Regions from separate parts of the Kribbella sp. NPDC056345 genome, predicted to be linked through region 3. Evidence: riboswitches for the same ligand, from Rfam matches in the RefSeq annotation. Region 3 holds a riboswitch; each other region holds the start of a gene.
What was found. Region 3 has a riboswitch for cobalamin ahead of ACFCV3_RS29815 (ribonucleoside-diphosphate reductase subunit alpha). Riboswitches for the same ligand answer to the same signal wherever they lie in the genome.
Positions count from the first base shown of each region.

Region 1: another riboswitch for cobalamin. It lies ahead of cobN (cobaltochelatase subunit CobN); the one in region 3 lies ahead of ACFCV3_RS29815 (ribonucleoside-diphosphate reductase subunit alpha).
Region 2: another riboswitch for cobalamin. It lies ahead of ACFCV3_RS07395 (ABC transporter substrate-binding protein); the one in region 3 lies ahead of ACFCV3_RS29815 (ribonucleoside-diphosphate reductase subunit alpha).

Region 1 covers NZ_JBHJQQ010000005.1:284,437-294,641, forward strand. Annotated here, with positions in the region: gene cobN (cobaltochelatase subunit CobN) at 1-3,631, opposite strand, end outside; cobalamin riboswitch at 3,668-3,791, opposite strand; gene ACFCV3_RS20115 (DUF3500 domain-containing protein) at 3,846-4,802, opposite strand; gene ACFCV3_RS20120 (phosphoglycerate mutase family protein) at 4,793-5,476, opposite strand; gene ACFCV3_RS20125 (cobalamin biosynthesis protein) at 5,467-6,393, opposite strand; gene ACFCV3_RS20130 (serine hydrolase) at 6,469-7,263, shown strand; gene ACFCV3_RS20135 (mandelate racemase/muconate lactonizing enzyme family protein) at 7,260-8,318, shown strand; gene ACFCV3_RS20140 (NlpC/P60 family protein) at 8,315-9,184, shown strand; gene ACFCV3_RS20145 (TerC family protein) at 9,191-10,205, opposite strand, start outside.
Region 2 covers NZ_JBHJQQ010000002.1:348,450-358,654, forward strand. Annotated here, with positions in the region: gene ACFCV3_RS07365 (alpha/beta hydrolase) at 1-981, shown strand, start outside; gene ACFCV3_RS07370 (hypothetical protein) at 1,144-1,761, opposite strand; gene ACFCV3_RS07375 (sterol carrier family protein) at 1,861-2,202, shown strand; gene ACFCV3_RS07380 (hypothetical protein) at 2,331-3,134, opposite strand; gene ACFCV3_RS07385 (MFS transporter) at 3,262-4,563, shown strand; gene ACFCV3_RS07390 (hypothetical protein) at 4,577-5,515, shown strand; cobalamin riboswitch at 5,547-5,727, shown strand; gene ACFCV3_RS07395 (ABC transporter substrate-binding protein) at 5,752-6,774, shown strand; gene ACFCV3_RS07400 (FecCD family ABC transporter permease) at 6,771-7,763, shown strand; gene ACFCV3_RS07405 (FecCD family ABC transporter permease) at 7,796-8,782, shown strand; gene ACFCV3_RS07410 (ABC transporter ATP-binding protein) at 8,785-9,582, shown strand; gene ACFCV3_RS07415 (PLP-dependent aminotransferase family protein) at 10,133-10,205, opposite strand, start outside.
Region 3 covers NZ_JBHJQQ010000009.1:176,038-186,242, forward strand. Annotated here, with positions in the region: gene ACFCV3_RS29815 (ribonucleoside-diphosphate reductase subunit alpha) at 1-1,475, opposite strand, end outside; cobalamin riboswitch at 1,611-1,736, opposite strand; gene ACFCV3_RS29820 (DinB family protein) at 1,783-2,364, opposite strand; gene ACFCV3_RS29825 (potassium transporter Kup) at 2,435-4,345, opposite strand; gene ACFCV3_RS29830 (hypothetical protein) at 4,395-4,589, opposite strand; gene ACFCV3_RS29835 (3-methyladenine DNA glycosylase) at 4,599-5,447, opposite strand; gene ACFCV3_RS29840 (GNAT family N-acetyltransferase) at 5,444-5,926, opposite strand; gene ACFCV3_RS29845 (fumarylacetoacetate hydrolase family protein) at 5,968-6,756, shown strand; gene gltX (glutamate--tRNA ligase) at 6,749-8,281, shown strand; gene ACFCV3_RS29855 (lysostaphin resistance A-like protein) at 8,281-9,162, shown strand; tRNA gene ACFCV3_RS29860 (tRNA-Gln) at 9,281-9,352, shown strand; tRNA gene ACFCV3_RS29865 (tRNA-Glu) at 9,431-9,506, shown strand; gene ACFCV3_RS29870 (extracellular solute-binding protein) at 9,624-10,205, shown strand, end outside.

The sequences.
Region 1 (10,205 bases), on a different contig from region 3:
AAGCCCACAACCCTCGCTGCGCGGCCTCGAGCAGCCGCTCGGCGATCCCGTGCCGGGCCCAGGGGTTGGACTTGCGGAAGAACTCGGCCATCTCCGGGTCCGCGACGTACTCGGTGGTGAGCGTCTCGTACATCCAGTCGTCGACCACCCCCGCGGTCGCGTCGTACCCGAAGAGGTAGTCGACGGTCGCCGCCATCTCGAAGGCACCCTTGTACCCGTGCCGCCGCATCGCGGCCATCCACCGCGGGTTCACCACCCGGGCCCGGAAGACCCGCTTGGTCTCTTCTTCCAGGGTTCGGGTGCGAACCTGCGCCGGTACGGCGGAGTCGCCGACATAGGCCTTCGGGTTGGAACCGGTCAGGTGCCGGACCATCGCGATCATGCCGCCGTGGTACTGGAAGTAGTCGTCGGAATCCATGATGTCGTGCTCGCGGGTGTCCGCGTTCTTCGCGGCGACCTGGATCCGCGCGTACGCACGTTCCATCGACCCGCGCGCCTCGGCGCCGTCGAGGTCCTTGCCGTACGCGTACCCGCCCCAGACCGCGTACACCTCGGCCAGCTCGGCGTCGGTGCGCCAGTTCCGCGCGTCCACGAGCGGGAGCAGGCCGGCGCCGTACGAGCCGGGCTTGGAGCCGAAGACCCGAGCCGTTGCCGACCGTACGTCGTTGCCCGCGGCAACGTCATCGTTGACATGAGCCCGTAGATAGTTGTCGGCGGCATCTTCGTCGAGCGCGGCCACCGTCCGGACCGCTTCGTCGAGCAGCTGAACGACGTGCGGGAAGGCGTCCCGGAAGAAGCCGGAGATCCGGATCGTGACGTCGATCCGCGGCCGGCCCAGCTCTTCCAAACCAACAACTTCGAAGCCGGTGACACGTCGCGAGGCTTCGTCCCAGACCGGGCGGCAACCGAGCAGCCAGAGCACCTCGGCGAGATCGTCGCCCTGGGTCCGCATGGCCGACGTACCCCAGACCGTGAGGCCTACCGAGCGCGGCCATTCCCCCGTCTCCGTCTTGTGCCGCGCCAGCAGCGAGTCGGCCAGCGCGACGCCGACGTCCCAGGCGTTCCGGCTCGGGATCGCCTTCGGGTCCACGGCGTAGAAGTTCCGGCCGGTCGGCAGCACGTTCACCAGACCACGAGTCGGCGAACCCGACGGCCCCGCCTCGACGAAGCGGCCGTCCAAGGCCCGCAACACGTTGGTGAGCTCGTCGTCCGTGCGATTCAGACGCGGCACGACCTCGGTCGCCGCGAAGGTCAGTGAGGCCTCGACGCCGACCGACGATCGGCCGATCACCTCGGCCACGACGACCGGGACCTTCGCAGCGTCCCAGCTCAGGGTCTCCATGGCGACGACCAGCTTGCGCGCGACCGCCTCCAGGATGTCGACGCCATCGGCGCCACTCACCGCGGGAAGATCGGCCAGCGTCGCCAACGAGGTCAGCTCAGCGGCGAGACCGGGGTTCGCGAGCAGCTCGGCCTCGTCGACACCGAAGGTCTCCCCCAGCGCGGTCCGCAGGCCGGGGATCGAGTACGAACCGCCCCACAGCTGCCGCGCCCGCAGTACGGCGAGGACCAGGTTGATCCGGGCCTCGTCGGCCGGGACCCCACCGAGGATGTGCAGCCCGTCGCGGATCTGCACGTCCTTGATCTCACACAGGTATCCGTCGAGGTGCAGGACGAATTCGTCGAAGGCTTCGTCATCAGGCTTCTCAGAAGTGTGCAGATCGTGGTGCAGTTGCGCGGCCTGGATCAACGTCCAGATCTGCGCCCGCAACGTCGGCACCTTCTCCGGGTCGAGCGCCTGGACGGTCGCGTACTCGTCGAGCAGGTACTCCAGCTTGGCCATGTCGCCGTACGTCTCGGCCCGCGCCATCGGCGGCACCAGGTGGTCGACGACGACCGCGTGCGCGCGCCGCTTGGCCTGCGTCCCTTCACCCGGGTCGTTGACGATGAACGGGTAGACCATCGGCAGGTTCCCCAGCACGGCGTCCGGCGCACAGTCGGCCGCCATCCCGATGCCCTTGCCGGGCAGCCATTCGAGCGTCCCGTGCTTACCGAGGTGTACGACGGCATGCGCTCCGAAGCCACCGTCGGCCGGAGCGTTCTCCAACCACCGGTACGCCGCCAGGTAGTGGTGCGACGGTGCCATGTCGGGGTCGTGGTAGATCGCGACCGGGTTCTCGCCGAAGCCACGGGGCGGCTGGATCATCAGTACGACATTGCCGAACCGCAGCGCGGCCAGCGCGATCGCCGGCTCGGGTCCGGAGTTGTCGACGTACAGCGAACCCGGCGCCTCACCCCACGCCTCGGTCATTGCCTCCTGCAACGTTTCCGGCGTCTTGGCGAACCAGGTCGAGTACGTCGACAGCGGGATGGTCGCCACCGCGGAGGCCAACTGCTCATCGGTCAGCCAGTCGACGTCGTGACCGCCGGCCGCGATCAGCCGGTGGATCAGCCCGTCGGCGCCGTCAGCTCCCTGCAACTCGCTGAGGTCGAGCCCACCGAGGTCGTACCCGGCCTCCTCGAGCTTGCCGAGCAACTGGACCGCCGAGGCCGGCGTGTCCAGCCCGACGGCGTTGCCGATCCGGGCGTGCTTGGTCGGGTACGACGAGAGCACCAGCGCGAGCTTCTTCTCCGCCACCGGGACGTGCCGCAGGCGGGCATGCGCGACCGCGATCCCGGCCAGCCGGGTGCACCGCTCGGGGTCCGGCGCGTAGCGGGCCAGCCCATCTGCGTCGTACGACTTGAAGGAGAACGGGATGGTGATGATCCGGCCGTCGAACTCGGGGATCGCAACCTGGGTGGCGGCGTCGAGCGGGCTGATCGCCGCGTCACTGGCCAGCCACTGCTCATGGGTCGAGGTCAGCGCGAGCCCTTGGATCAGCGGGATGTCGAGCGACGCGAGCGCACCGGCATCCCAAGCGTCATCCGAACCACCGGCGCTGGCGTTCGCGGCGACGGATCCACCGGCCGCGAGCAGCGTGGTGACCAGTACGTCGCACTTCCGCAGTAGCTCGAACAGACCGGCGTTCTCATCGCTCGTGGGGTCGAGCCCGCGCAGGGTCCCGCAGTACACGGGCAGCGGTTGCGCACCAGCCGCCTCGACTGCGGCCGCGAGCGTGTCGACGAACGCCGTGTTGCCCGCGATCTCGTGCGCGCGGTAGTAGACGATCCCGACCACCGGCCGGTCGTCTTCGGCAAACGTCCCTCGCACCCCGTACGCCGGGAGCGCGGCAGGCGGGTCGAATTCGTCGCCGGTGAGCAGGATGGTGTCGCTCAGGAAGCCGGCCAGGTTCCGGAGGTTGTCCGCGCCGCCCTCGCGTAGGTACGCCAGCGCCTCGGTCACCGCACCCGCGGGCACGGTCGACAGCGACATCAGCTCCGCGTCAGGCGCCGCCTCACCACTGACCACCACCGCCGGCTTCCCGGACGCGAGAACCGCGTCCAGCCCGTCCTCCCACGCCCGCTTACCACCCAGCAGCCGCACCACGACGATCTGGGCGGCCTCCAGCAACGGGGCGAGCTCGTTCAGCTCGAGGCGCGCCGGGTTCGCGACCTTCCAGCCGGCCCCCGCCTCCGCCGCGGCCAGTAGGTCAGTGTCGGCAGTAGACAACAGCAAAAGGTTCGCAGGCACGCTGAACCGGTCCTTCCTCGAGGTATCCACGCCCCGGCCGGAGGTGCGGCAGCAGCAGTTCCTGACTCCCCAATACCTGGGTCACAGTGGCGGGACCGCCCCGGACTCACACCGGGTTCCTGCACAGCTGACGCTTGACGCCTGCACCCTATCCGACGCCCGACCCGGCAGGATGCGGAACACATCACCTACCGGAGCGGCGGGTCTGGTGAGGTTAGGGGTGGGCGGCGTAGTGGGCGGCTAGGAGGTCGGTGCCCCAGTCGGAGCGGTGGGAGCGCCAAACGGAGTGGATGTGGTTGGCGTTGTCCTGGGTGTTGTCGTACTCGGCCAGGAAGGTGGGGGCGGCCAGGGAGTAGTAGTGGCGGTGGCCGAGGCCGGGGGTGGTTTCGCCGGCCCAGGCGAAGGTGAGGTTCTCGATGCCTTGTTCGGTCAGGTCCTGCCAGGTCTGGAGGCCGATGGGGCCGGCGGCGCGGCCGACGTACTGGCCGACCAGGAGGCTGAGGATCTGGCGCTGGTCGGCGGTCATGTCGCCGTATGCGAGGCCTCGGTGCAGCAGGGACGGGTCTGCGACCGGGTCGTGGCGGGTGAGGATGTCGTCGGGTGCGTCGGGTGAGACGACGGCGACCGCGCGCTGGCTGTCGTCGAGGGCGTGCAGGAGCTGGAAGCCCAGGTCGCCCTCCCCGGCCAGGAAGCGGCGGCCCGACGGGGTGACGGCTGGGTTGGAGCCGATGAACGACGGTGTGAAAGAGATCGCACCGTCGACCAGTGTCAGGTGGATCGCCAGGTGGTGACCGTTCAGCCGCCAGGCCCACGGCTCGAAGGTGGCGGGGTCGCCCAGGATCCGCAGGTAGTAGCGGCCACCCAGGACAGTGCCCTCCCAGTCCCCCGACTCCGGTAGCGCCGGGATACCGCGCAGGAGCACCTCTGCGTCCAGTACGGCGAGTGAATCGGCCAGTCCGCGTTCGCTGCAGCCCACTGCGATCAGCCGGAGCGCCAGCTGCTGCTGTGCCGGTGTCAGCGCGGACAACGGCAGCCCCGGCCGCTCCCCCGGCAGATAGGTCCACTCCTGGTGGTCCGGGGTGTCGAAGGCCGCCTGAATCAGCTCCCGCTGCTCCGGGTTCAGACTCCGCAGCAGGTCGATGGCCGCTTCCCGGGTCTGCTCTACAACCACGCCGATCGCTCCAAGTCCGTGGGCTCATGTGCGGTCGTCCAGCGCTCGAACGGCCGATCCAGCTTGTAACGGTAGTCGGGCTGCCGCAGCAGGACGCGGGTTTCCGCGTTCGCCGGGTTCCGCAGCGTCTCGAAGTACTTGACCGACCAGTGGAACCAGCGCATGCAGAACAGCCGCATGGTCAGCCCGTGTGACACCAGCAGCACGTTGCGGGGCGCATCCGCCTGCTCGAAGTCCCGGTGCATGGTCTCCAGGAAGCTCGATACCCGGTCGTACACATCCGACCCCGACTCACCATGGGTGAACCGGTAGAAGAAGTGCCCGTACGAGTCCCGCAACCGCTCCTGCCGCTCGATGTCCTCGGTGTCCTGGAAGTTCGCCCAGTCCTGCTCCCGCAGCCGCGGTTCCTCGCGCGCGATCCCGATCAGGTCGTCGAGCTTGAGTCCCTTGAGCGTTTGAAGTGTGCGCAGGTACGGCGACACGTAAACCCGGATCGGCTCGTTGTCGAACAGCTCCCGCAGCTCCTGCCCGGCCTTGGCCGCCTGCTCCCACCCGTGCGCCGTCAGCGCGACGGAGTGGTCCGGGACCCGCTCGTAGACCGACTTGTCCAGGTTCGCCTCGGACTCGCCGTGCCGGATCAACGCGATCCGCACCGGCCGTCGACTCAGCCCCATAACCGTCCTCTCGCCACTGCCAGGATCGCGGCCGCACCAGCCGCGGCGACTCCGACTCGCCGAGCCAGCGTCGCCGTCCGCCGCACATCGGCGACCGTCGGTGTCGGCCCGTCCCCCAGCGTGCCACGGTCTTCGGTATAGGACCCGTAGTTGTTCGTCCCGCCCAGTGACAGCCCGAGTGCACCTGCGAAGGCCGCTTCGACCGGACCGGCGTTCGGGCTCGGGTGCTGCGGCGCATCGCGCTTCCACACCCGCCGCGCGTCGCCATAGCGGTTGGAAACAACCCCAGTCAGTACGGCGCACGCCCGCGCCGGCAGGAGGTTCACCAGATCGTCCAGCCGCGCGGACGCCCACCCGAAGTTCGCGTACTTCGGCGACCGGTACCCGACCATCGCATCCAGCGTGTTGATCGCCCGGTACGCCAGCAGCCCCGGCACCCCGAGCACTCCGCCCCACAGCAGCGGTGCAACACACGCATCCGAGGTGTTCTCGGCGATCGACTCCACTGTCGCCCGGGCGAGCTCATCAGCTTCCAGATTCGTCGCATCCCGCGCACAGAGGTGACTGAGCCGATCGCGAGCCGCTGGGATGTCCTTCTCCTCCAGCAGCCCGGCCATCGTCTCCGCCTCACGCTCCAGACTCCGAGCACCCAGTACGGTCCAGGTGGCCGCGGCCGTGAGAAGCGTGTGCACGATCGGCCGATCCCGGGTCAGCCGCTCGACCGCGACTCCCACGAGCGCCGTCGTACCGACCAGAGCAGTCGTGTACGCCGTCCCGGCCGCCCGCGAGTCGGCGTACCAGCGCGACTCCAGCCGGGCCGCGGTCTGGCCGAACCCGGCGACCGGATGGAAACGCCGCGGATCGCCGAGCACCCGGTCGGCGGCGAACCCGAGCAAGAGCCCGAAAGTTGTGGACACCCGGAGAAGTTTGCCAGGTAATAAATGTGCAGGGCCGAGTGTGGCCCAGGAAAGAAATATGCGAGGCTGGGCGGCATGGGTATTGCGGAACTGCTCCGGGCGGTCGACGGCAGCGGCGAGTTCGGGGTCTGGCTCGGGCGGGCGGATGGCACGCCGGTGTTCGAGCACGAAGCGGGGCGGACGCACTACTCCGCGAGCACGATGAAGCTGCCGGTCGCGATGGCGATGCAGCGCAGGATCGATGCTGGTGAACTGACACTGGACCAGCCGGTGCTCGTGCACAACGACTTCGCTTCGCAGGCCGGCGGCCGGTTCGGCGTGAATCCGGATGAGGACGAGGCGCCGGCCACCTGGACCAAGCTCGGCACGAAGGTGCCGCTCGGCTGGCTCGCCACCGAGATGATCACCTTGTCCAGCAACCTGGCCACCGACCTCGTCCTCGAACAGGTCGGCATCGACGCGGCCCACGCCGTACTGGCCGAGTACGGCGACGGCGCCAGCGCGATCCGCCGCGGGATCGACGACCGCGCGGCTCAGGCGGCCGGGATCAGCAACGAGATGAGCCCGGCCGGGCTGGCCGGCGTACTCGTTGCCGTGAGCAACCAGTACCTTCGCGACCTGCTCGCCGGTAACCAGTGGAACGGCGAGATCCCGGCGCTGCTCCCACCTGGTACCCGCGTCGAGCACAAGAACGGCTGGGACCGGCGGATCCGGCACGACGGTGGCATCGTCCGACCTCCGGACGCGGATCCGTTCGTCCTGGTCGTCTGTACGACGTCCGACCTGCCGGACGCACGGGCCCAGCAGCTGATCGCGGAGATCGCCCTGGAAGCCTGGAACCACCGGCACGACCTGGGAGCGATCCGATGAAGCTCACCACGCACCTCATCTCCGCTCCCCTGCACACGCCGTTCATCACCGCACTCCGGACGGCGACGCACGCCGACTCGCTGCTGGTCGAGCTGAGCGACGGCGTCCACAGCGGCTGGGGTGAGGCTCCGCAGGTCTGGAAGGTGACCGGCGAGTCGCTCGCCGGCGCGCAGGCCTGTGTCGAGGGGCCGATCGCGGCCGCGCTGGAGGGCCTCAGCCCGGACGATTTCACCGAGGCATTGCGTCGGGTGCAGAACGCCGTCGCCGGGAACTTCGGCGCGAAGGGCGCGGTCGATGTCGCCCTGCACGACCTGGTCGCGCGGCGACTCGGGGTCAGCCTGCACGGCTTCCTCGGCTCGACGGTCGACACAGTCCGGACCGACGTGACGCTCTCGGTCGGTGACGCGGACGCGCTTGCCGCCGCCGCGAAGGCACGGGTCGCCGACGGGTTCGACGTACTGAAGGTGAAGGTCGGCACCGATGCGGTCGCCGACGTGGAGCGCGTCCGCCGAGTCAGGGACGCCATCGGTCCGGGTCCGCGGTTGCGGCTCGACGCGAACCAAGGCTGGTCGAGGCGGGATGCGGTGACCGCGATCCGCGCGCTGGAGGACTGCGATCTCGAGCTGGTCGAGCAGCCCGTCGTGGCCGCCGACCTCGAAGGGATGACGTGGGTCACCGATCGGGTCGAGACACCGATCCTCGCCGACGAGTCCGTGTACGGCGTCCGCGACCTGGTGGCGGTGATCCGCCATGGCGCCGCCGACATGGTCAACGTGAAGCTGGCCAAGTGCGGTGGGCTCGCGCCGGGCCGGACCCTGCTGGAGCTCGCCCGCGAACACGGTATCCGGACGATCGTCGGCTCGATGATGGAGAGCCACGTCGGGGTCGGCGCCGCAGCCGCTCTGGTCGCGGCCTATCCGACGTCGGCGGTCAACGATCTCGACGCGGCGTGGTGGTTGCGTGACGCACCGGTCACCGGCGGAATCCGGTACGACGGCGCGCTGATCCGTCTTCCGTTTGAGCCTGGTCTCGGCGTGACAGGCTTGTCGGTATGAAGCTTGTCGCTGCCAAGGTCCCGATCAGCACGGTGTGGACCGGACCGGACGCGCCCCGTGACGTCGACGCGCCCGCCACCGCCGAACAGCCCGATGTGGCTGCCTGGGCGAAGTCGATGGACCGGGAGAGCCGCCTCGGCCTGCACGACCGGACGCTGTCCCAGTTGCTGTTCGCGGAACCCGTGCTGGTCCGCTCCGAGCGCGGTGGCTGGTCAGAAATCAGCGCACCGTGGCAGCCGTCGTCGGAGGACGAGCTCGGCTACCGGGGCTGGGTGCCATCGAGCCATCTGGGTGAGCTACCGGGCAGTGCGACCGATCCGGTCGCTGTGACGGTGCCGACCGCGCCCCTGCTCGCAGAGCCGACGGTTGCTGCACCGGTGATGACACTGTCCTTCGGCACGGTGCTGGCGTCGATCGAGCACACCGACGGGTACACGCGGGTTGCCACTCCGGATGGTGGGTCAGGCTGGCTGGCGAACGACGTACTGCGCGCAGTGGCTGAGCCGTCGACTCCGCAGGACCGGTTGCGGCTCGGTGCGCAGTTCCTCGGACTGGAGTACCTGTGGGGAGGCACGTCGGCGTACGGGTTGGACTGCTCCGGGCTGACGCACACCGTCAGCCGCGTGCTCGGTCTGCGGATCCCGCGCGACGCCCACGACCAGGCGGACACGCTGGAGCACATCCCGCTCGACGAGGCACGGCCCGGCGACCTGTACTTCTTCGCCCGCCCGGAGAAGCCGGTGCATCACGTCGGGTTCGTCTCCCCGACCGGGATGCTGCACGCTTCCGAGACCGGGAAGCGGCTCGAGGACGAACCGCTTCCCGACGAGCGCCGCGCGATGCTGGTCGCCGCCGCGCGCTTCTGACCTGACTCAGGCCTTGTTGGCGTCCGAGGCCTCGGGGGCCGGCACGTCCTGTACGTCGTCCTGGACCGGCTCGACCGCGGCCGGGGTGTTGCGGGACTTGCGCAGGCTCAGGACCGTGGTGATACCGAGGGTGACGATGATGAAGCCGAGCGAGAACCAGATCGGGATCTCCGGGGCCCACTCGATGTGGTGACCGCCGTTGATGAACGGCAACTCGTTCACGTGCATCGCGTGCAGGACGAGCTTCACACCGATGAAGGCGAGCACGACCGACAGGCCGAGCGACAGGTAGACCAGCCGCCGCAGCAGGTCGCCGAGCAGGAAGTACAGCTGCCGCAGACCCATCAGGGCGAAGACGTTCGCGGTGAAGACCAGGAAGGGCTCCTGGGTGAGACCGTAGATCGCGGGGATCGAGTCCAGCGCGAAGAGCAGGTCGGTGGTACCGAGCGCGATGATGACGATCGCCATCGGGGTGACGAAGCGCTTGCCGTTCTGGACCACGGTCAGCTTGACGCCGTTGTACTCGTCGGTCGCCTTCAGCCGCTTCTTCGCGAACCGGATGACCGCGTTCTCCTTGTAGTCGTCATCGTCGTTCTCACCCTGCTTGGCCAGGTGGATCGCGGTGTAGACCAGGAACGCGCCGAACAGGTAGAAGATCCAGGAGAACTGGTTGATCGCGGCCGCGCCGACGGCGATGAAGATGCCGCGGAAGACCAGCGCCAGGATGATGCCGACCAGCAGAGCGGTCTGCTGGTACTTCCTCGGCACCGCGAACCTGGACATGATGATCAGGAAGATGAAGAGGTTGTCCACGCTCAGGCTGTACTCGGTCAGCCAGCCGGCGAAGAACTCACCGGCGTACTGCCCACCGGAGAAGACCCAGACGCCGAGCCCGAAGACCACGGCCAGACCGACGTAGAACGAGATGGCGATCGCCGACTCGCGGGTGGTGGGTTCGTGCGGACGGCGGCCGATCACGAACACATCGAAGGCCAGCAGTGCGAGCAGTAGACCGACCGTG
Region 2 (10,205 bases), on a different contig from region 3:
ACCCTGGCCGACGGCTGCGAGCGGGAATCGGGTGAGCTGCTGCCACACGTGGGCACGAAGGACGCCGCCCGCGATATCGACGTACTGCGCGGGATCGTCGGGGACGCCCAGCTGAACTACCTGGGGATGTCGTACGGCACCTTCCTCGGCGCGACGTACGCCGAACTCTTCCCGAAGAACGTCGGCCGGCTGGTGCTCGACGGTGCTGTCGATCCGGCGAACACGTCGCAGGACAACAACATCGCGCAGGCGAAGGGTTTCGACACCGCGCTGGACGCCTTTGCCGAGGAGTGTGCGCAGCGGCAGTGCCGGCTGGGTAGCAGCAAGACCGAGGTCCTGGCCAAGGTCGACCAGCTGATCAACGACAGCGACGCGAAGCCGCTGCCGGGCACCGGCGACCGCGAGGTCACGCAGGCGATCGTCGTACTCGGAGTCATCTATCCGCTGTACGCGAAGGACCTGTGGCCGCGGCTCGAGGATGCGGTTCTCGACGGACTGGAGGGCAAGGGTGCACGGCTGCTCGCGCTCGCCGACCAGTACACCGAGCGTGAGAGCTCCGGTTACGCGAACAATCAGAACGAGGTCATCTACGCGGTGAACTGCGTGGATCGCCCGGATATCGCCTCGGTCGCGCAGGCCAAGGCCGAGGAGCCGAAGTACAAGGCGGCCTCCCCGCGGTTCGGGTCGTTCCTGCTCTGGGGCTCACTGGCCTGTGCGAACTGGCCGGTCAAGCCGGAGGACAAGCCGCACCCGATCAAGGCCGCCGGCGCGAAGCCGATCGTCGTGGTCGGTACGACGCGTGACCCGGCCACGCCGTACGCATGGTCCGTCGGACTCGCGAAGCAGCTGGAGAGCGGCGTACTGGTCACGCGCGACGGCGACGGTCACACCGGCTACAAGGCCGGCAACCAGTGCGTCGACAACGTCGTGGAGACCTACCTGCTGCAGGGCCAGGCACCGACCGCCGACATCAGCTGCTAGGGCGTGTCTCTTAAGCCCACGCCTACTGCGCTGCACCCGGCACGGCACCTCGCCGCACTGGAGGAAAGGCCACGATGGAAAAGCATCGAGGCCTCCCCTCCAGCACGCCGAGCTACCGCACCGGGCACATGCTCGCTACGGCGCGGACTCAAGAGACACGCCCTAGTTCGGGCGGTCGTCCGACAGTTGCAGGGTCTGGGTGGCGCGCTCGAGGACGGCCCGTAGTGCGGCCTCGTCCTGTGGGCGGCCACCGACGGTGATCTCGGCCGCGGTGTTGTCGCCGTTGTCGGTGGAGATCCAGCGGGACAGGCCCATCCGTGGCCCGCGGGCGTCATCGACGTACGTGTAGACGAGCGTGCCGTTGTCGCGGCTGAGCACCTTGAGCTGCTGCTCCTGGATGCTGCGCTCGCGCTCACTCACCTGGCGCTCGGGGGACTTGCTGCTGCCGCGGGTGTCGAAGCGGATCTGCCAGACGCCGGTCGGATCCAGGAACCGCGGCCGCTGGCCGTTCTGGGTGACCTTCCACGTCGAGGGGACCTCGGCGGAGGCCGGCTCCCGGTCGGTGCCGAAGGTCTGCGCCGTGTACTGCAGGCTGTCGGCCTGCAGACCGTCGCCGCGGGGCGTGGTACTCGGAGGGGTCTGACTGGTCACGACATCGGTGGCTCTTTTGTCGTCGCCGTTCCTGATGCTGTTGATGGCCAGCACGCTGCCGAAGACTGCAACACCGACGGTCATCCCCGCCAGTGTCATCAGCAGTGCCTGGTGCCTGGGCGTGAGCATCCCGACCTCTCCCTGCCAATTTAATCCAGCCGTTTCTACCGGCTTGATTATCGACTACGAAGGGGGCGCGATCACAATTGACGCGTACGCTGGCTCGTCGTGAGCACGCCCTTTGATCAGGCCCTGGAGCGGTACGACGCGGGCACGGCCGAGCGCCCCGACCTGAAACTGCTGACGAAGGAGCTGCTGAAGCTCCTGGTCGCCAAGGCCCCCGGACATGCGGTCGAAGTCCGCGTCCCGCCGTACGGCGCGGTGCAGTGCATCGAGGGCCCGCGCCACACCCGCGGAACGCCGGGCGCGGTGGTCGAGCTGCCACCCGAGCTGTGGATCGAGCTCGCCCTCGGCCGGACCACCTGGCCCGAGGCCCGTAGTACCGGGAAACTGCGCGCGAGTGGTGAACGCACCGACCTCAGCGAATTGTTGCCCTTGGTAACCATATGATCACTGAAATGGCCAGAAACAAGGCATGAAGAGGCCGCGACACCCCGCCCCGGGTGCCGCGGCTACTTACAAGACGCACCGAGAAGCCGGAAAGTTCACAAACCGAAGAAATTCGGCAGGAAATTTTCTCAGCGGCCGGCGGTGTTGGTGCGCCAGACCACCGTGCGGCCGTTCACGATCTGGAGGTCGCCGCTGTTCTGCAGGACCAGCACGGAGCCCTTGCGGGTGGTCTTGCTGGACCACAGCGCCTTCTTGGCGGCGCTGTAGACGACCAGGTTGCCGTCACCCTGCATGGCCACGAAGGCGCCCTTGCTCTGGGTCTTGGTGCTCCACAGCGGGGTCTTGCCCTTGTAGAGGACGAAGTTTCCGTCACCCTGCATGTACGCCCGGTAGGTGCGGTTCACGGACGTCATGAACTCCGGGTACTTCAGCACCCGGTTCATCCCGAGGGTGCCGACCACCATGTAGCGGCTCCAGTTCGGCTTGTTCCGGGTGTTGTAGATGACCAGGTTGTTGTCGTTCTGCACGACGAGCCGGGCGTTCGGGCTGGTGCCGGTGTTGCTCTGCCAGACGACAGTCTTGCCGGAGACGACCTCCAGGTTGCCGTTCTTCTGCATCACCAGGACGGAGGCCTTGCGGTTGGTCGCGGTCGACCAGAGTGCGGTCTTGCCCTTGTAGAGCACCGCATTGCCGTCGGACTGCATGAGGAACGTGTACTGGCCGTTCTTGGAACGGATGTAGTTACCGGCCTTCAGCTTCTGGCCCGGCTGGAGGACGTCCGAGACCGCCGTGGCCTGGGTGACCGCGGCAGGTGCCGTGGCGGTACTGGTCGTGGCCTGCGCGGCCACGGGCGCAAGCAGGGTGGCACCGGCGGCGGCCCCCGCGGCGAGGGTGGCGAACACCTTGGTGCGTACCGACTTGGTCGAGATCATCCGGTTCTCTCCGTCTTCGACAGGGTCTGTGACATGCAGGGAGATTGACGCCGAGGGCAACCAATCGGTTCCACGGTAGGGAGAAAAGGGTTCTTCGCCTGGGGGCAGCTGCTGACAGGATGTGGCGGTGGCAGCAAGTTTCCGAGCGCGGCTGGCCCGGCTGCGTGTCGACCTGACTCCGTGGCGTGGTTCCCGTGACTTCCGGATCCTGGTGGTCTCGGGCTCGATCTTCTTTCTCGGCAGCATGTTCGGGTACGTCGCCCTGCCCTACCAGCTGTATTCGCTGACCCACTCGAACTTCGCGGTCGGCGCGATGGGCCTGGTCAACATCGTCCCGCTGGTCGTCTTCGGCCTGTACGGCGGCGCCCTCGCCGATCACGTGGATCGCCGAAAGATGCTCATCTTCACCGGCGTCGCGCAGGTCGCCGTCTGCGCCGTACTGCTGAGCAACGCGCTACTGAGCAACCCGCAGGTCTGGATCATCTACGTCTGTGGCGCACTGAACGCGATCGCCGCATCACTGCAGCGGCCGAGCCGGGACGCGCTGTTCCCGCGTGTGGTCAAGCACTCGGAGTTGCCGGCCGCGGTCGCGCTGAACGCTCTGACCATGCAGGCCGGTCAACTGGTCGGCCCTGCGCTGGGTGGTGTGCTGGTCGGGACCGCCGGGATCAGCTGGGCCTTCGGTATCGAGCTGGCCGGGTTGGCGATCGCAACGCTGATGTACCTGCGACTCAAGCCGTACCGGGTCGGCGAGCACTCCGAACCGCCGAGCCTGCGCGGCATCGCCGACGGCATCAAGTACGCCGCGCGCCGCAAGGACCTGCTCGGGACGTACGTCGTCGACATGGTCGGCATGTTCATGGCGATGCCGATCGTGCTGTTCCCGGCGTTCGCCACCGAGGTGCTGAAGGAACCGAAGCTGCTCGGTGCGCTCTACAGCGCGGAGGCTGTCGGCGCGATGGTCGCGACCCTGACCAGCGGCTGGACCCGCCGTGTCCATCACCACGGCCGGGCCGTCGTGATGGCGGCCGCCTGCTGGGGCGCGGCGATCGGGATCGCCGGTCTCGCGCCGAATATCTGGTTCGCGCTCGTCTTCCTCGCCTTCGCCGGCGCCGCGGACCTGGTCTCCGGCCTGTTCCGCGCGGTGATCTGGAACCAGACGATCCCGGACGAGATGCGCGGCCGGCTGGCCGGAATCGAGATGCTCTCCTACATGCTCGGCCCGCTCGGTGGCCAGGCCCGGTCCGGCCTGGTCGCCGACCTGACCAGCGTCCGGACGTCGATCGTCAGCGGCGGCATCCTGTGTGTGGCCGGCGTCGCGGCCACCGGCGCCGCCCTGCGCGACTTCTGGCGGTACGACGCTCGCACCGACGAGCACGCGGTCCGCGAACGCGATCTGCGGGCCGCGGCGGAAGCGGACGAAGCGTAGGCTTTGGCGCACTATGCGTATCCTGCCGCTCGCTTTTGTCGCAGTGCTCGTCAGTGGGTGCGGTGGCCCCGGGCAGGAGACGGCACCGAGCGTGCCGCCGCTGGTGCCGATCAGCACGACTCCTCCCCAGACGCCGTCGTCCACTCCATCGAGTACCCCGCCGACCGCCAAGGTCGCCGAGACGGTGTGCGTTCGGATGGATCAACCGCTCGTGCAGGCGACACTCGGCGTACCGGCCGTGCAGATTCAGCCCAAGACCCCGCCGGCCGACTTCGGCGTACCGGTGACGTATGACACCTGTCAGCTCGGCCTGAGTACCAGTCCGAACGGACCGGTGCTGAGGGTCGGGGTGTCGGTGCAGGACGCGACGAAGGCCACACTCGCCGCGGTGCAGAAGGTGTTCAAAGGCAAGCCTGCAGTCGTCGGCGAAGGCGGCTTCGGAACCGACACAACAGTGGTGTTCCTGTTCGACGGTCGCCTCTACAAGGTCTCCGGGCCGAAGGCGACCCTCGCGAAGTACGTCGTACTGGGGCAGGAGGTGGTCCGGCAGGTGGGTGGGCTGCCCGCGCCGGAGCCGACGATCGCGCGGCCGGATTGCGAGCGGGGATCGTCGGCCGCGGCCAGGGTGATGGGTTCGCCGACACTGTTCCGGCGGGACGGTCAGACCGAGGCCGGGGACCTGGTCTGCGGGTGGGTTTCCGCGAACAGCGTGCTGTCCACGTCAGTACGCCGTACTCCGAAGGCCATGGCGTTGATGGCGGCGATCCGGAAGGCGCCGACCGCCCAGTCGATCCCGCTGGGTGACGAGGGGTACGTCGACACCGCGACCGGGCGGACCACGATCCGGCTCGGTGAGAGCAAACTCCTCGACCTGGTGCCGCTGCCCGCGCGGGCGGTCAACCCGGACACGATGACGCAGTTCGCGCTCGCGATGATTTCGCGGTACCGCTGAATCTGCTGTACATGCGACGGGTTCGCGGGTGTTACTGTGGCCGCGCCGTGGTGCTCGGGAAGCCGGTGTGATGCCGGAGCGGCCCTCGCCACTGTGATCGGGAGTTCACCGACAGTCCCTCTTGAGGGAGGTCACTGGCCCTGCGCTGGGAAGACCCGCCGGTGAACTGAGTCCCGTCAGCCAGGAGACCGGCCACGGCATGTGATCCGTCCACGAGGTGCTGGAGGAGCGGTTCCGTGCTGCGTCAGTCCGTTGTCCCTGTCATTCTTCTGAGCCTGCTGGCCGGCTGTGGCACGTCCACCGCGGCCAGTCCGCCGGGATCGACGATCACCGTGCAGAACTGCGGGATCGACGTCACCGTGAGCGGTCCGCCGGAGCGCGTGTTCGCGGCGTACCAGCCGGCCATCGAGATGGCGCATGCGCTGGGTATCTCCGAGCGCCTGGTCGGTACGGCGTACCTGGATGCCGAGGTGCTCCCGGAGTACGCGAGCGCTCAGTCCAAGGCGAAGTACTACAAGAACCTGCCCAGCCGGGAGGAGTTGCTCGCGGCGAACCCGGACTTCGTGCTGTCCGGGTTCAACGACGTGTTCAGCGCCGGCGGTGGCAGCGACGAGAGCTTCGGGAGCCGCAAGAGCCTGGCCGAGCTCGGGGTCCAGACCTGGATCTTCAGCCCGCTCTGCCCGACCGCGGACGGTAAGGGCGACGAGGCGATCGATCCGGCGAGCGTCACGATGGACAACGTGTACGCCGATCTGCGCGGTCTCGGCAAGCTGTTCGGGGTCGAGGCCCGGGCCGAAGAGGTGATCGCCGATCAGGAGAAGCGGATCGCCGCGGTCGAGACGAAGGTGAAGAACGCACCGAAGCCGACCGTCGCGATTCTGCGGCCCGGGATGGAAGGCGGCGGGCTGACCGTCTCCGGCGGACCGGACTTCGGGACCGTGCTGATCAAGCAGGCCGGTGGAGTGAACGCCTTCACCGACCTGACGGCCAAGCGGAACGTGAAGATCGGCGTCGAGGAGCTGATCAAGCGCAACCCCGACTACCTCCTGATCAGCGGCTGCTGTGACGCGGCTCTGACACCGGCCTCGTCACAGGCCGAAGTGGACAAGATTCTCGCGAACCCGGCCTTCCAGAATCTCAAGGCGGTCCGCAACAAACACGTCGTACCGTGGCTGTTCGCGAACCACTCGGCCGGGGTGCGTGGTGCGCATACGACCGAGGACATCGCCAAGACGATTCACGCTGACCTGTTCAAATGAGGTGGCGTGCGGCCGGCCTGCTCTTGTGCGTCGCCGTTCTCGCGGTCTCCGTCCTGCTGTCCTTGAGTGTCGGGAACCAGTATTTCGGGGCGCATGACGTCTACCTGGCGCTGGCGAACTTCACCGGGAGCGACAACGATCGCGTGATCCGGTATCTGCGGATGCCGCGGACAGGTGCTGGTCTGCTGGCGGGTGCGGCGCTCGGTCTGGCGGGTGCGTTGATGCAGGGCGTGACGCGTAACCCGCTGGCGGATCCGGGGATTCTCGGGGTGAACGCCGGTGCCGCGCTGGCCGTGGTCGGGGCGATCGGGGTGCTGGGTGTGCACAGCCTGACCGGGTACGTGTGGTTTGCGATGGGTGGAGCGCTGGTGGCGACTGTGGTCGTCTATCTGGTCGGCGCGATCGGGCGGGGCGGTGCGACGCCGGTGAAGCTCGCGCTGGCCGGGGCGGCGATCTCCGCGCTGCTGGGGTCGGTGACGTCGGCGATCACGTTGCTCGATCTGTCGACGTTGAACGAATTCCGGTTCTGGGTGGTCGGGTCGCTCACGCTGGCTACCGGGTCGGTGATCGGCCAGGCCGTTCCGTTTGTTGCTGTGGGCATCGTTCTGGCGTTGGTTCTCGGGCGGTCGCTGAATCAGCTCGCGCTGGGTGACGAGCTGGCGCGCTCACTGGGTACGCGGGTTACGTTGGTGCGGGTGATGGCTGGGCTGGCGGTTGTCGTTCTTGCTGGTACGGCGACTGCGATCGCTGGGCCGATCGGGTTCCTCGGGCTCGCCGTACCGCATGTGGCGCGGACGCTTGTCGGGGCGGACTATCGCTGGATTCTCCCGTGGTCGATGGTGCTGGCGCCCGCCGTACTGCTGCTTGCCGATGTCGTTGGGCGGTTGGTGGCTCGTCCGGATGAGCTGCAGGTCGGGATCATTACCGCGGTCATCGGTGCGCCGGTGTTCATCGCGCTGGTTCGCCGTCGTCGGTTGGCGGCGCTGTGAAAACGCTTCGGGTTGGTCGGGTCTCCACGCGCGTGGATGTTTCCAGCCTGGTCTGGTCGACTGTTGCGTGGGTGCTGGCTCTCGCTGTCGGCGCGTTCTCGCTGACTCGGGGCGACTATCAGATTCCGTTGTCGTTGGTGCTGGAGACCCTGAGTGGCCAGGGGACGTTGATCCTCAACGACATTGTGGTCAACAACCGGCTTCCACGGGTTCTGGTCGGGATCGGCGTCGGTACGGCGTTCGGCGTTTCGGGGGCGATCTTCCAGCGGCTGGCTCGCAATCCGCTGGTCAGCCCGGACCTGATCGGGGTCAACGCCGGGGCCGCGCTGGCCGCCGTACTGATGATCACTGTGCTCGGTAGTGGGTGGATCCCGGGTGGTGCGCTGCTGGGGTCGTTGCTTGCGGCAACCGCCGTGTACATGCTCGCTTATCGTGATGGGGTCTCCGGCTATCGACTTGTCCTCGTCGGCATCGGGGTGACGGCGATCATTGGCTCGGTCACTGCGTACCTGTTGACGCTGGCCGACATCTATACCGCGAAGAGTGCCTCGCAGTGGCTGGCTGGGAGTCTGTCCGGTCGCACGTGGTCGCATGCCGTGCTGATCGGGGCGGCACTCATGGTCCTGTTGCCGGCGGCGCTCGCCGGCGCTCGGCAGCTGCGGTTGCTGGAACTCGGTGACGACCTGGCGCGGACCCTGTCCGGTCGCGTGGAGCTGTCCCGGGCACTGCTGATCGCAGTCGGGGTTGCCCTGGCTGCGTTGGCGACGGCGGCCGCGGGACCGATCGCCTTCGTGGCTCTGGTGGCGCCGCAACTGGCACGGCGGTTGGTGGCCGAACGCGTTGCCGGGCTGCTGATGGCCGGTGCGCTTGGCGCGTTGCTGGTGGTCGCATCCGACCTCGTCGCCCGGGAGATCTTCGCGCCGACCCAGTTGCCGGTCGGCATCGTGACCGCGTTCCTGGGAGCGCCGTACCTGCTCGTCCTGATGGCTCGCGCCAACCGCATCGGCCGGGGAGGCTGACAATGACCGAACTCCGGGCAGACCAACTAACCCTCGCGTACGACGGTCGCGCCGTCGTACACGAACTCTCGGTACTGATCCCGCGGCAGCAGATCACCGTCATCGTCGGGGCCAACGCCAGCGGCAAGTCCACGCTGCTCCGCGGCCTCGCGCGACTGCTCACCCCGCGCGGTGGAGCCGTGTACCTGGACGACATCGACCTGGCGAAGGTCGGTGCCGCTCAACTCGCAACCCAGCTCGGCATGCTCCCGCAACAACCGGTCGCTCCCGAAGGGATCACGGTCTCCGACCTGGTCGGTCGCGGCCGGCATCCGCATCAGCGCTGGTTCCGCCAGTGGTCCGAAGAGGACGAGCGAGTCGTCACCGCAGCCCTAGCCGCAACCGGCGTCGCCGACCTGGCCGACCGTTCACTCGACGAACTGTCCGGCGGCCAGCGCCAACGAGTCTGGATCGCCCTGGCCCTCGCCCAGGACGCCGACACCATGCTCCTCGACGAACCAACCACCTTCCTCGACCTGGCCCACCAACTGGAGATCCTCGACCTCGTCCAGGACCTCAACCGCCAGCACCACAAGACGATCGTCCTGGTCCTCCACGACCTCAACCTCGCCGCCCGCTACGCCGACCACCTGATAGCCCTCAAAAACGGCCGCATAGCAGCCACCGGCACCCCCACCGAAGTAATCACCCCCACCACCGTCGCCACCGTCTTCAACCTAACCGCCCAAATAATCCCCGACCCCCTAACCAACACCCCCCTAGTCCTCCCCATCCCCAGACCCACCCCACCCAACAAATAACCCTGCCCTCGCCACCCGTCCCCGCCCCGCGCCCCGCCCCGCGCCACGCAACCGCGCCCCCGCCCCCGCCCCGCGCCCCCGCCCCCGCGCCGCGACCCCGCCCCCGGCCCCGCGACCTCGCCCCGCGCCACGCAACCCCGCCCCCGCCACGCGACCCCGCCACCCGACCCCGACTACTCAGGCCGACCCCGACTCCTCAGGCCGACCCCATTTGGTGGGTGCACCCACCGGCTAGGAGGTTCCCCGCCGACTTTCCGGGGCGAGAACCTCCCATTTGGTAGGTGAACCCACCAAATCGACAGGCCACCTGCCGGCTCAACCCCATTGGTGGGTGCCGGCCGTGGTGGGGGCGCCGGCCGTGGTGGCGACCCATCAGATGTCCGGCTGCCCGATCGATCTCGCCCGGGGGTCGCCCGACGAGCTGTATTTGGTGGGTTCGCGCATCGGGTTGTGGGTGGGGGTGCGGCGTGCGGTTGGGCGGCCCGCCGTTGCGCAACTGGATGGGGAGCGGGGGTGGGGGCGCGGTGTGGGCGCCCGGTGGTGAGGGGGATCAGGGGAGGAGGGTGGACAGGGTTTGGATGGCTTGGGTTAGGTCGGTGGGGGTTCGGGCGGCGTAGCCGAGG
Region 3 (10,205 bases):
AACAGCGTCCACTGCCCGTCGGCCTCGACCCGCTGCAGGAACAGGTCCGGCACCCAGTTGGCCGTGTTCATGTCATGGGTACGGCGGCGCTCGTCACCGGTGTTCTTGCGCAGGTCGAGGAACTCCTCGATATCCATGTGCCAGGTCTCGAGGTACGCGCAGACCGCGCCCTTGCGTTTCCCGCCTTGATTGACTGCCACGGCCGTGTCGTTGGCGATCTTCAGGAACGGTACGACGCCCTGCGACTCACCGTTGGTGCCGCGGATCTTGGCGCCGATCCCGCGGACTGGGGTCCAGTCGTTGCCCAGTCCGCCGGAGTACTTGGCGAGCAGGGCGTTGTTGCGGATCCCGGCGAAGATGCCGGCCAGGTCGTCGTCGACCGTGGTCAGGAAGCACGAGCTCAGCTGCGGGCGCGTCGTACCGGAGTTGAACAGGGTCGGCGTCGACGACATGAACCGGAACGAGCTGAGCAACTCGTAGAACTGGATCGCCCGGCCCTCGCGGTCCTCCTCGCGCAGAGCCATCCCCATCGCGACCCGCAGGAAGAACGCCTGCGGCAGCTCGAAGCGGGTCTTGTCGATGTGCAGCAGGTAACGGTCGTACAGCGTCTGCAGACCGAGGAAAGCGAAGTCCAGGTCGCGCTCGGGCCGGATCGCCGCCGACAGCCGGTCGAGGTCGAAGGTGGCCAGCTCGGGGTCGAGCAGACCGGCCTCGATCCCGGTCGCGATGTAGCGCGGGAAGTATTCGGCGTACGCCGTGGCCATGTCGGCCTGGCTGGCCTGCCGGGGCTCGCCGTGCACCCGGCCGAGCGCCTCGCGGCGGATCTGGTCCAGCAGCAGGCGGGACGCGGCATAGCTGTACTGCGGCTCGGTCTCGACGTACGACCGGGCGGCCATCACCAGGGCCAGCTCGACCTCGTGCTGGGCGATCCCGTCGTAACAGGAGCCGATCGTCTCGTCGAGGATCTGCTCGGGGTCGACGGAGTCCAGCCCGGCGGCAGCCTCGGCAACGATCACCCGCAGCCGCTCGACATCGAGCGGAACCAGGGTCCCGTCGGCCTGGCGGACCGACACGACCGGCTTGGTGGTGGCCAGCCCGGCCGGGTCGGCGGGGGTGCGGGCCTTGGTCCGCTCCTCGCGGTACAACACGTAGGCCCGGGCGACCTGATGCTCTCCCGCGCGCATCAGAGCCAGCTCGACCTGGTCCTGGATGTCCTCGACCTGGACGGTACGGCGGATGTCACCGCGACTGGTCAGGGCCTCGACGACCCGGCCGGTCAGGTCGGTGACCAGGTCGCGGACCCGGTGGGTGGCGCCGGCGTCGTTACCCTCGACCGCCAGGAACGCCTTCGTGACGGCGACCGAGATCTTGGTCGCGTCGAAACCAGTGGTACTGCCGTCGCGGCGGACGACGGTCAGCTGAGCCCCTCGGTCCGCCGGGCCGGCAGCCGATCGGGATGTGGAAGCAATGGTCACAGAAGCTCTTCTCTCCCTGCGTGTGCGGAGGACCGCGACCAGGAGGCATGAGCGCATGACGGGACGGACAGCACCGGCCGGAAAACTGTCGTCTCGCCCTGCGACCCACCCTCGAGGTCTCGGACCGCGTGCACCGGCGGCGCACGCGCCGGCGACAGGTATCCGGACTCGCAGAAACTCTCTGCTCACCGTTGCGGGGCAGCTCCGGACTCGCACCGGATTCCCCTGATCGCCAACTCGACCGACTCTAGGGCAGCCACTAGATCTAGCGGTGCCGACACGCCGGACATCGCACATGTTGTGGTTCTCACGCCGCGACGCCATACAGATCCTGTAACGTCATGATCTCTGATCCGTGATGGATCAGCTCCCGGTTGAGCCGTAACACGACGTGCCCGAACGGCTCGCCGGCGTCCAGCTCGGTCGCCTGGCTGAGCCCCACCGTCGTCACCTGATCCTCCGGCAACGACGCGATCCCGTCCTGCCACGCCTCCACCCAGTGCGTCAGCCAGGCCACCGCATCCCGCGCATTCCCGTGCAAGGTGATGTCGCCCCGGCTCTGCTGCCGCGGCCCGAACGTCCACTCCCACCGCTCGAAGAACGTCTCGGTCAGATGTGCGATCAACCACGCGATCGTCCGCGGCCCCCGATGATCAGGCTCGTCCGGCCATTGCGCCACCCACTCCCCGGACCCCAGTGACCGGTAGTGGCTCGGGTAATGCCGCCGTACGACGGTCAGCGCCGCACCCCGCGGCTGCCAGAAGTACTCCTCGTCCGTCAGCTGCGCCAACCGCCCCGACAGCACCATCCAACTGAACCCCAGCTGCCCCCGCACCATGGCCATCGCCGACGGCCGATGCAGGATCTCCCAGTCGAACGCCTCCGGCATGGGCCTCACCCTTCATTCGAACACCTGTTCGAAGTTTCTCCCCGGCGAGGCCCGAAAGTCAAACCCGCTGTCAGACGGTGATCTGGGAGCCGACGATGACGACCTGTTCGCGGGGGAGGTGGAAGTACTCGGCGGCGTCGGCGGTGATGGCGGTGGTGGCCAGGAAGACGCGCTTGCGCCAGCGGGGCATGCCGGTGGTGTCGCCGAGTTTGAGTTCGATGGCGGAGAGGAAGTAGGAGGTGTCGTCGGGGTCGACGGTGAGCTCGGTGCTCTGGGCGGCGGCTTGTTCGAGAATCTCGGGGACATTGGCGGTCTCGACGTAGCCGAGGCGGGCGGTGACGTGGATGATGCCGTCGTCGGTGTAGCCGAGGTCGTCGACCAGGACACGCTCGTCGGCGGGGACGTGCGGGACCGTGAGGGTCTCGATGGAGAGGATCACCACGTTCTTGTGCAGGACGTGGTTGTGCTCGACGTTGGCGCGCATCGCCAGCGGGACGGTGGTGTTGCCGCGGTTCAGGAAGACCGCCGTACCGTCGACGCGGGTGAGTGGGCGCTCGTGCAGGGTGTCGATGAACTCGCGGAGCGGGCCCTCTTCGCGTTCGCGTTTCGCGGTGACGAGTTGGCGGCCCTGCTGCCAGGTGGTCAGGACGAGGAAGACGGAGAGCGCGATCAGCAGCGGCAGCCAGGCGCCGTGCACGAACTTGGTCAGGTTGGCGCCGAGGAAGAGCAGCTCGACGGTGAGGAAGACGGCGGCACCGAGAAGCACCATCCACAACGGCTTCTGCCACTGCTTCCGGACGATGTAGAAGAACAGCAGTGAGTTGATGACGATCGTCCCGGTGACCGCCATCCCGAAGGCGAACGCCAGCGCGGCCGAGGTCTCGAACGCGAAGACCAGGGTGAGTACGGCGATCATCAGCGCCCAGTTCACCCACGGGACGTAGATCTGGCCGGCTGTCTCGGTCGAGGTGTACTGGATGCGCAGCCGCGGCAGGTAGCCGAGCTGGACGGCCTGGTGGGCGACCGAGAACGCACCGGTGATGACCGCCTGGGACGCGATCACGGTCGCCGCCGTCGCCAGCACCACCATCGGGATCCGGCCCCACTCGGGCACCAGCAGGAAGAACGGGCTGGTGTAGCCGTTCGGATCCTCCAGCACCAGCGCACCCTGGCCGAGGTAGCTGATGATGCAGGCCGGGAAGACGAGGAACAGCCAGGCACGCGTGATCGGCTTGCGGCCGAAGTGCCCGAGGTCGGCGTACAGGGCCTCGGCACCGGTGATCGCCAGTACGACGGCCGCCAGCGCGAAGAAGGCGGTGCCGAAATGCCCGGTCAGGAACCCGATCGCGTACGTCGGCGAGAGCGCCTTGAGGATGGTCGGGTGGTCGAGGATGCCGCCGATCCCGCAGACGGCGATCGCCACGAACCAGACGATCATGATCGGCCCGAACGAGCGGCCGATCCGGGCACTGCCGTGCTTCTGCACGCTGAACAGCCCGATGATGATCACCACCGTGATCGGCACCACCCAGGCGTCCAGACCGGGCTGGATCACCTTCACGCCCTCGACCGCGGACAGGACCGAGATCGCCGGCGTGATCATCGAGTCGCCGAAGAACAGCGACGCACCGAAGATGCCGAGCCCGGCCAGCAGTACCGTCGTCCGGCGGCCGCTCGTGCGCGGGATGTTCTGGATCAGGGTGATCATCGCCAGGATGCCGCCCTCGCCGTGGTTGTCGGCGCGCAGCACCAGCAGCACGTACTTGATCGTCACGATGATCGTGACCGCCCAGAAGATCAGCGAGATGATCCCGTACACGTTCTGGGTGGCGGTCTCCACCGGGTGCGGATCACCCGGGTTGAAGATCGTCTGGATCGTGTAGATCGGACTGGTCCCGATGTCGCCGAACACGACGCCGAGGGCGCCGATCATCAAAGCGGCCTTGGCCGGGGTCCGGGCCCCCGTGGTCTGGCTCGTCACGATTTGCATTGAACCACGCGTCCGGTACGGCTCCCGGACGGCGTGCGGGTCAGCGTTTCTGTGGACCCCGGATCGCCACGAAGACCAGCGCGACGCCGAAGGCGGCCACGATCGGGCCGACGATGGCCCACAGCGAACTGCCGGTCATCGAGCTGCCCTTGAGATACCCCAGGCCCTGCAACGCCCAGACGGCGCCGAGCGCGGTCAGCAGCACACCGAAGGCAATCGCGACGATCTTTCCCATGGACGGAGACTAGTGGAGAAGTTCGTTGCACAGGGCGACGAGTTGCTCGCGGAGCGGGCGGGCGCGCTGAGCGAAGGATCGCTGGGCGGCGGCGTACTCGGCCTTGCCTGCCGTCGTTTCGATCCGCACCGGGTCATAACCCAGCGGTGCCAGGTCATAGGGCGAGGCGCGCATGTCGAGCGTGCGGATGTCGCGGGCGAGCTCGAAACAGTCCAGGACGAGTGGGCTCGGCGTGAACGGCGTGAGCTTGGTGGCCCACTTGTAGAGGTCCATGTTGGCGTGCAGGCAGCCGCCCTGCTCGAGCTGGGGCTGGGCCTCGCGGGTCGGCTGCAGGACGTTCAGTGGCCGGGCCGCGTCGGTGAAGAACCGGAAGGCGTCGAAGTGCGAGCAGCCGATCTTGTGCGACTCGACCACCTGATCGGTGCCCTCGGCCCCCAACCGCAACGGCCACTTCTGATGCCGTACGGCGTCCGTCCGGTACACCATGGCCCATTCGTGCAACCCGAAACACCCGAACTGCGGTTGGCGGTCCAGCGTGGCGCTCAGCAGCGCGCGGATCCAGGTGATGCTGTCGGTACGCCGGTCGATCTCGGCGGGATCGAGTTGCGCAGCGCCATCGATCACCACGTAGCCACGGCGTTCGGCGTACTCGGGGGCGTCGAGCAACCGGAGACCCGGGCCGGGGTGCCAGATGCGGAGCTGGTTCGGCCGGGCGGAGTAGTAGGTGAACAGGAAGTCCTCGACCGGGTGTGGTTCCCGGCGCTGCTTACGGGCGAGATGGCCGGCCAAGAGCGCATCGGCCCGCGCGGTGTGGGCGAGCTGGAGAGGCTCCCAGTCAGATCTGAGCAGAGTGGTCACAGGTCGAGAGAGAACGCGTAGAGGTCCAGACCGGGGATCGGCGCCCAGTCCCGCTCGGGCAGCCGGGTGAAGCCGAGCCGTTCGTAGATGCGGTGGGCGGTTGTCATGGCTACCGCGCTGCTGAGAACAATGCGCGGCAGGCCGAGCTCACGGGTGCGCTCAATGCAATGCGAGGTGAGGGCAGTCCCGATCCCGAGTCCACGCGCGCGTCCGGCGACTCCGAGCATCCGGAACTCGCCCTCGTGCTCCAGCCCGATCTCGCGGTACACCGAGCCGGGCGGGCAGTAGGTCACTGTGCCGAGCAGGCCGTCGGAGTCCGCCGCGACCCACAGCTCAGCCTTGGCTGCCCGATCGGCAGCAGCACGCAGCGTCATCGCGTACTCACCGCGGACGAAACCGTCGTGCGTGTACGCGTCCACGGTCAGGTCGCCGACGGCGTCGTACTCGTCCGGCCGGGCCTGGCGGATCTCCCAAGTCACCACACCACTGTCTCATTCCAGTACGACGGTAGGCTCGGCCCGTGCGTATCGCCAGATTCTCCGTCGACGACGAACCCAAGTACGGCCTCGTCGAGACCGACGACCCCGAAGGCCTCAGCGGCACCGTCGCCCTGCTCGACTCCGACCCGCTCTACCGGCCGGTCCAGCTCACCGGGGAGACCCTGCAGCTGGCCGACGTCCGGCTGCTGGCCCCGGTGATCCCGCGCAGCAAGGTGGTCTGCGTCGGCCGCAACTACGCCGCGCACGCCGCCGAGCTGGGCAACGAGGTGCCGAAGGAGCCGATGATCTTCCTGAAGCCGAACACCTCGGTGGTCGGCCCGCTGGACGGCATCGTCTACCCCGAGCAGACCAACGACCTGCAGTTCGAGGGTGAGCTGGCGATCGTGATCGGCCGGATCTGCCGCGACCTGCCCAAGGAGCGCGCCGAGGAAGTGATCTTCGGCTACACGATCGCGAACGACGTGACGGCTCGCGACCTGCAGAAGTCCGACGGGCAGTGGGCCCGCGCCAAGGGCTACGACACGTTCTGCCCGCTCGGCCCGTGGATCCAGACCGACCTCGACGTGGCGGATCTGCGGGTGACCACGACCCTGAACGGCGAGACCAAGCAGGACGGGTGGACGTCGCAGTTCATCTTCGACATCCCGACCGTGCTGGCCTACATCACCTCGTTCACCACGCTGCTGCCGGGCGACGTCGTACTGACCGGGACGCCGGCGGGGGTCGGCCCGATGCTGCCCGGCGACTCGGTCTCGGTCACCGTCGAAGGCCTCGGCACCCTGACGAACAGGGTGATCGTGCGTGACTGAGCGGCCCGCTCGCGACGACTCCGGCGTCCTGGGCGGCCTGGCTCCGACGGACGTCCGGGTGCGGTTCCCACCGTCCCCGACCGGCCTGCTCACCGTCGGCAACATCCGCAGTGCCTTGTTCAACTGGGCCTTCGCCCGGCACTACGGCGGCACGCTCGTGCTGCGGATCGAGGACACCGACCAGGCCCGGAACACCCCCGAGGCGCTCGACTACACCCTCGACGCGCTGCGCTGGCTGGGCCTGACCTGGGACGAGGGCCCCGAGGCCGGTGGCGACCACGGCCCGTACCTGCAGTCCGAGCGGATGCAGATCTACGCCGACATCGTCGGCAAGCTGATGGACACCGGCAAGGCCTACCACTGCTACTGCTCGCAGGAGGAGCTCGACGACCGCCGCGAGACCGCGCGGTCGGCCGGACAACCCAGCGGGTACGACGGTCACTGCCGCGCGCTGACCGCCGAGCAGGTGAAGGCGTTCCTCGACGAGGGCCGCCGGCCGGTCGTCCGGCTGCGGATGCCGGACCGGCCGATCGTGTTCGACGACCTGGTCCGTGGCGAGATCACCTTCCTCCCGGAGAACCTCGGCGACTACGTCCTGGTCCGCGCCAACGGCTACCCGCTCTACCCGCTGGTGAACCCGGTCGACGACGCGCTGATGAACATCACCCACGTCCTGCGCGGTGAGGACCTGCTCTCCTCGACGCCCCGGCAGATCGCGCTCTACGAGGCGCTCGCCGAGATCGGCATCGGCAGCGGCCGGACCCCGCGGTTCGGGCACCTGCCGATGGTGATGGGTTCCGAGGGCAACAAGAAGCTGTCCAAGCGCGACGCCGGTGCCGGGCTGGACGAGTACCGGACCCAGGGCTTCCTGCCGGAGGGCCTGCTGAATTACCTCGCCCTGCTCGGCTGGTCGATCGCCGACGACCGCGACGTGTTCACGCTGGCGGAGATGGTCGCCGCCTTCGACATCCGCAAGGTGAACTCGAACGCGGCCCGCTTCGACCAGAAGAAGTGTGAGGCGATCAACGCCGCCCACATGCGGATGCTCCCGCAGGAGGAGTTCGCCGCACGGACGGTCCCGTTCCTGGTCGCGGCCGGGTACCTGCCGGCGGTGCCGAGTGACGAACAGCTTGCGGTACTGCGAGCCGCCGTACCGCTGGTGCAAGAGCGGATGGACGCGTTCGGGGAGTCGGTCGAGCTGCTCGGCTTCCTGTTCGCGGGTGAGGACTTCGTGATCGAGCCGGACGCCGCGGCGAAGGTGCTGGCCGGTGACGCGGGCGCTGTGCTGGCGGCGTCGGCCCGGGCGCTCGAAGGCGTCGAGTGGACCACCGCGGCGATCGAGGCCGCACTCCGGGCATCGCTGGTCGACGGTCTCGGCCTGAAGCCGAAGAAGGCGTTCGGCCCGGTCCGCGTGGCCGTCTCCGGCCGCCGCGTCTCGCCACCCCTGTTCGAATCGATGGAGCTGCTCGGCCGGGAGACCTCCCTCCGGCGGATCGAGCAGGCGCTGGTGAAGGTGGAGCACTGATGGGTCCGACGTACCAACGGTTGCTGAAGAACGACCAGGCCCCACCCGGGTACGTCGTCCTCGGCGCACTGACGATCTGGGTCGGCTGGGCGGTCGCGTCGATCGTCTTCATCACCTCCGCCCGGGCGATCCGCACGGATCCCGCGGGCACGATGTCGTGGATCACGCTGCTGGCCAACAACCTGTCGCTGGCCGCGTTCATCCCGCTGAGCTTCATCGTCGCGCAGAAGCTGAACCGGCAGGCGCCCGGTCTGCTGTCCTCGGTGCTCGGGCGGATCCGCTGGCGACCGCTGGCCTGGTTCGCCGCGGCCGCCGTACTGGTGGAGCTGCTGTCGCTGATCGCGATCAAGACCCTCGGCATCGAGCTGCTCGGGAAGGGCAACGGCCCGGCGCCGGATGCGGCGGCCGTCATCGTGGTCGTGCTGCTGACCTCGACCATCCAGTCGGCGGGGGAGGAGTACTACTACCGCGGCTACCTGCTGCAGGCGTGCGGCGCACTGCTGCGCAACCCGCTGGTGGCAGTCCTCGTCACCACCGTCCTCTTCACCATGGCGCACAACGTGCTGCCCTGGCAGAGCCCGGCGCTCTTCCTGGACCGCTTCGCCTTCGGGCTCGTCGCGGCGCTGCTCGCAATCCGCACCGGCGGACTCGAGGCCGGCATCGCAGCCCACGCCGCCAACAACGTGGTGACCTTCGTGTACGCCGCTCTGACCGACAGCGTCGGCGCCAGTATCGGAGCGAAGGAGGCGCCGTGGTCGCTCGTCCTCGTCGACATCGCGAAGTTCGCGCTCTTCGGTGCGATCGCCCTCTGGATCGGCAAGCGGATGAAGGTCGAGACGACCTGCGAGCTACCGCTGGCACAGACGCCGAGACTGGTGTGACACGAGTGACAACCCGCCGCCGGGGCCTCGTTTTGGTGTCCGGCGGTTGGCTCGGGTAAGCTCTCCGAGCCGGGTTGGTGAGGGCGGAAACGAACTCTCCAAGCCAGCGAAATGCCTTTGGGGTATGGGGTAATTGGCAGCCCGTCTGATTCTGGTTCAGTTAGTCTAGGTTCGAGTCCTAGTACCCCAGCGGATTGGACCGCACCGATGAAAATCGGTAAAGTTCAACCTCGTTGCCCGGCCCGTAAGGGCCGGTCGGCAAACCTCTGGCCCCGTTGTGTAGCGGCCTAGCACGCCGCCCTCTCAAGGCGGTAGCGCGGGTTCGAATCCCGTCGGGGCTACCAGAGTGGAGACCCCCAACCTCACGGTTGGGGGTCTTTTTGCTGTTCCTGGACACCGGCGATCTAACCGCTTAGAGTCTAACCGCTTAGATTCCTCGGCTCGCGTGTTGAGAGGTGCCCATGAAGCGGAGTGCGGTACTCGCGGTGGTGGTGGCCCTGCTGGTGGCGGGGTGTGGTGGGTCGTCCGATCAGCCGGCTGGTGGGGACTCCGGGCCGGCGACCGGGACGATCACGTTCACGGGGACGGACAATGCAGCCACGTATGCGCCGGTGATTGCGGCGTTCGAGGCGAAGAATCCGGGGATCAAGGTCAGCTACGCGCAGATTCCGTTCGATCAGTTCAACGCGACGATGCAGCAGCGGCTGAGTGCGAAGGATGCCGGGATCGACGTCTACACGGTCGACGAGCCGCGGGTTTCGCAGTTGGCGGCGAAGGGGTTCCTGGTGGAGCTCGGCGAGCTGGACGGGCGGGCGAAGAGTTCGTTCGGGGCGACGGCGTACGCGGTGAATCACTTCCGCGACAAGCTGTGGTCGCTGCCGATGTGGAACTCGACGCAGTTCCTCTTCTACAACAAGGCCGCGCTGGCCAAGGCGCAGGTCGTGCCGCCGACCGCGGATCCGGCCAAGCGGTGGACCTGGGAACAGGTTGAGGCGGCGGGCCGTAAGGCGCAGCAGGCGGGGACCAAGTACGGGCTGTTCATG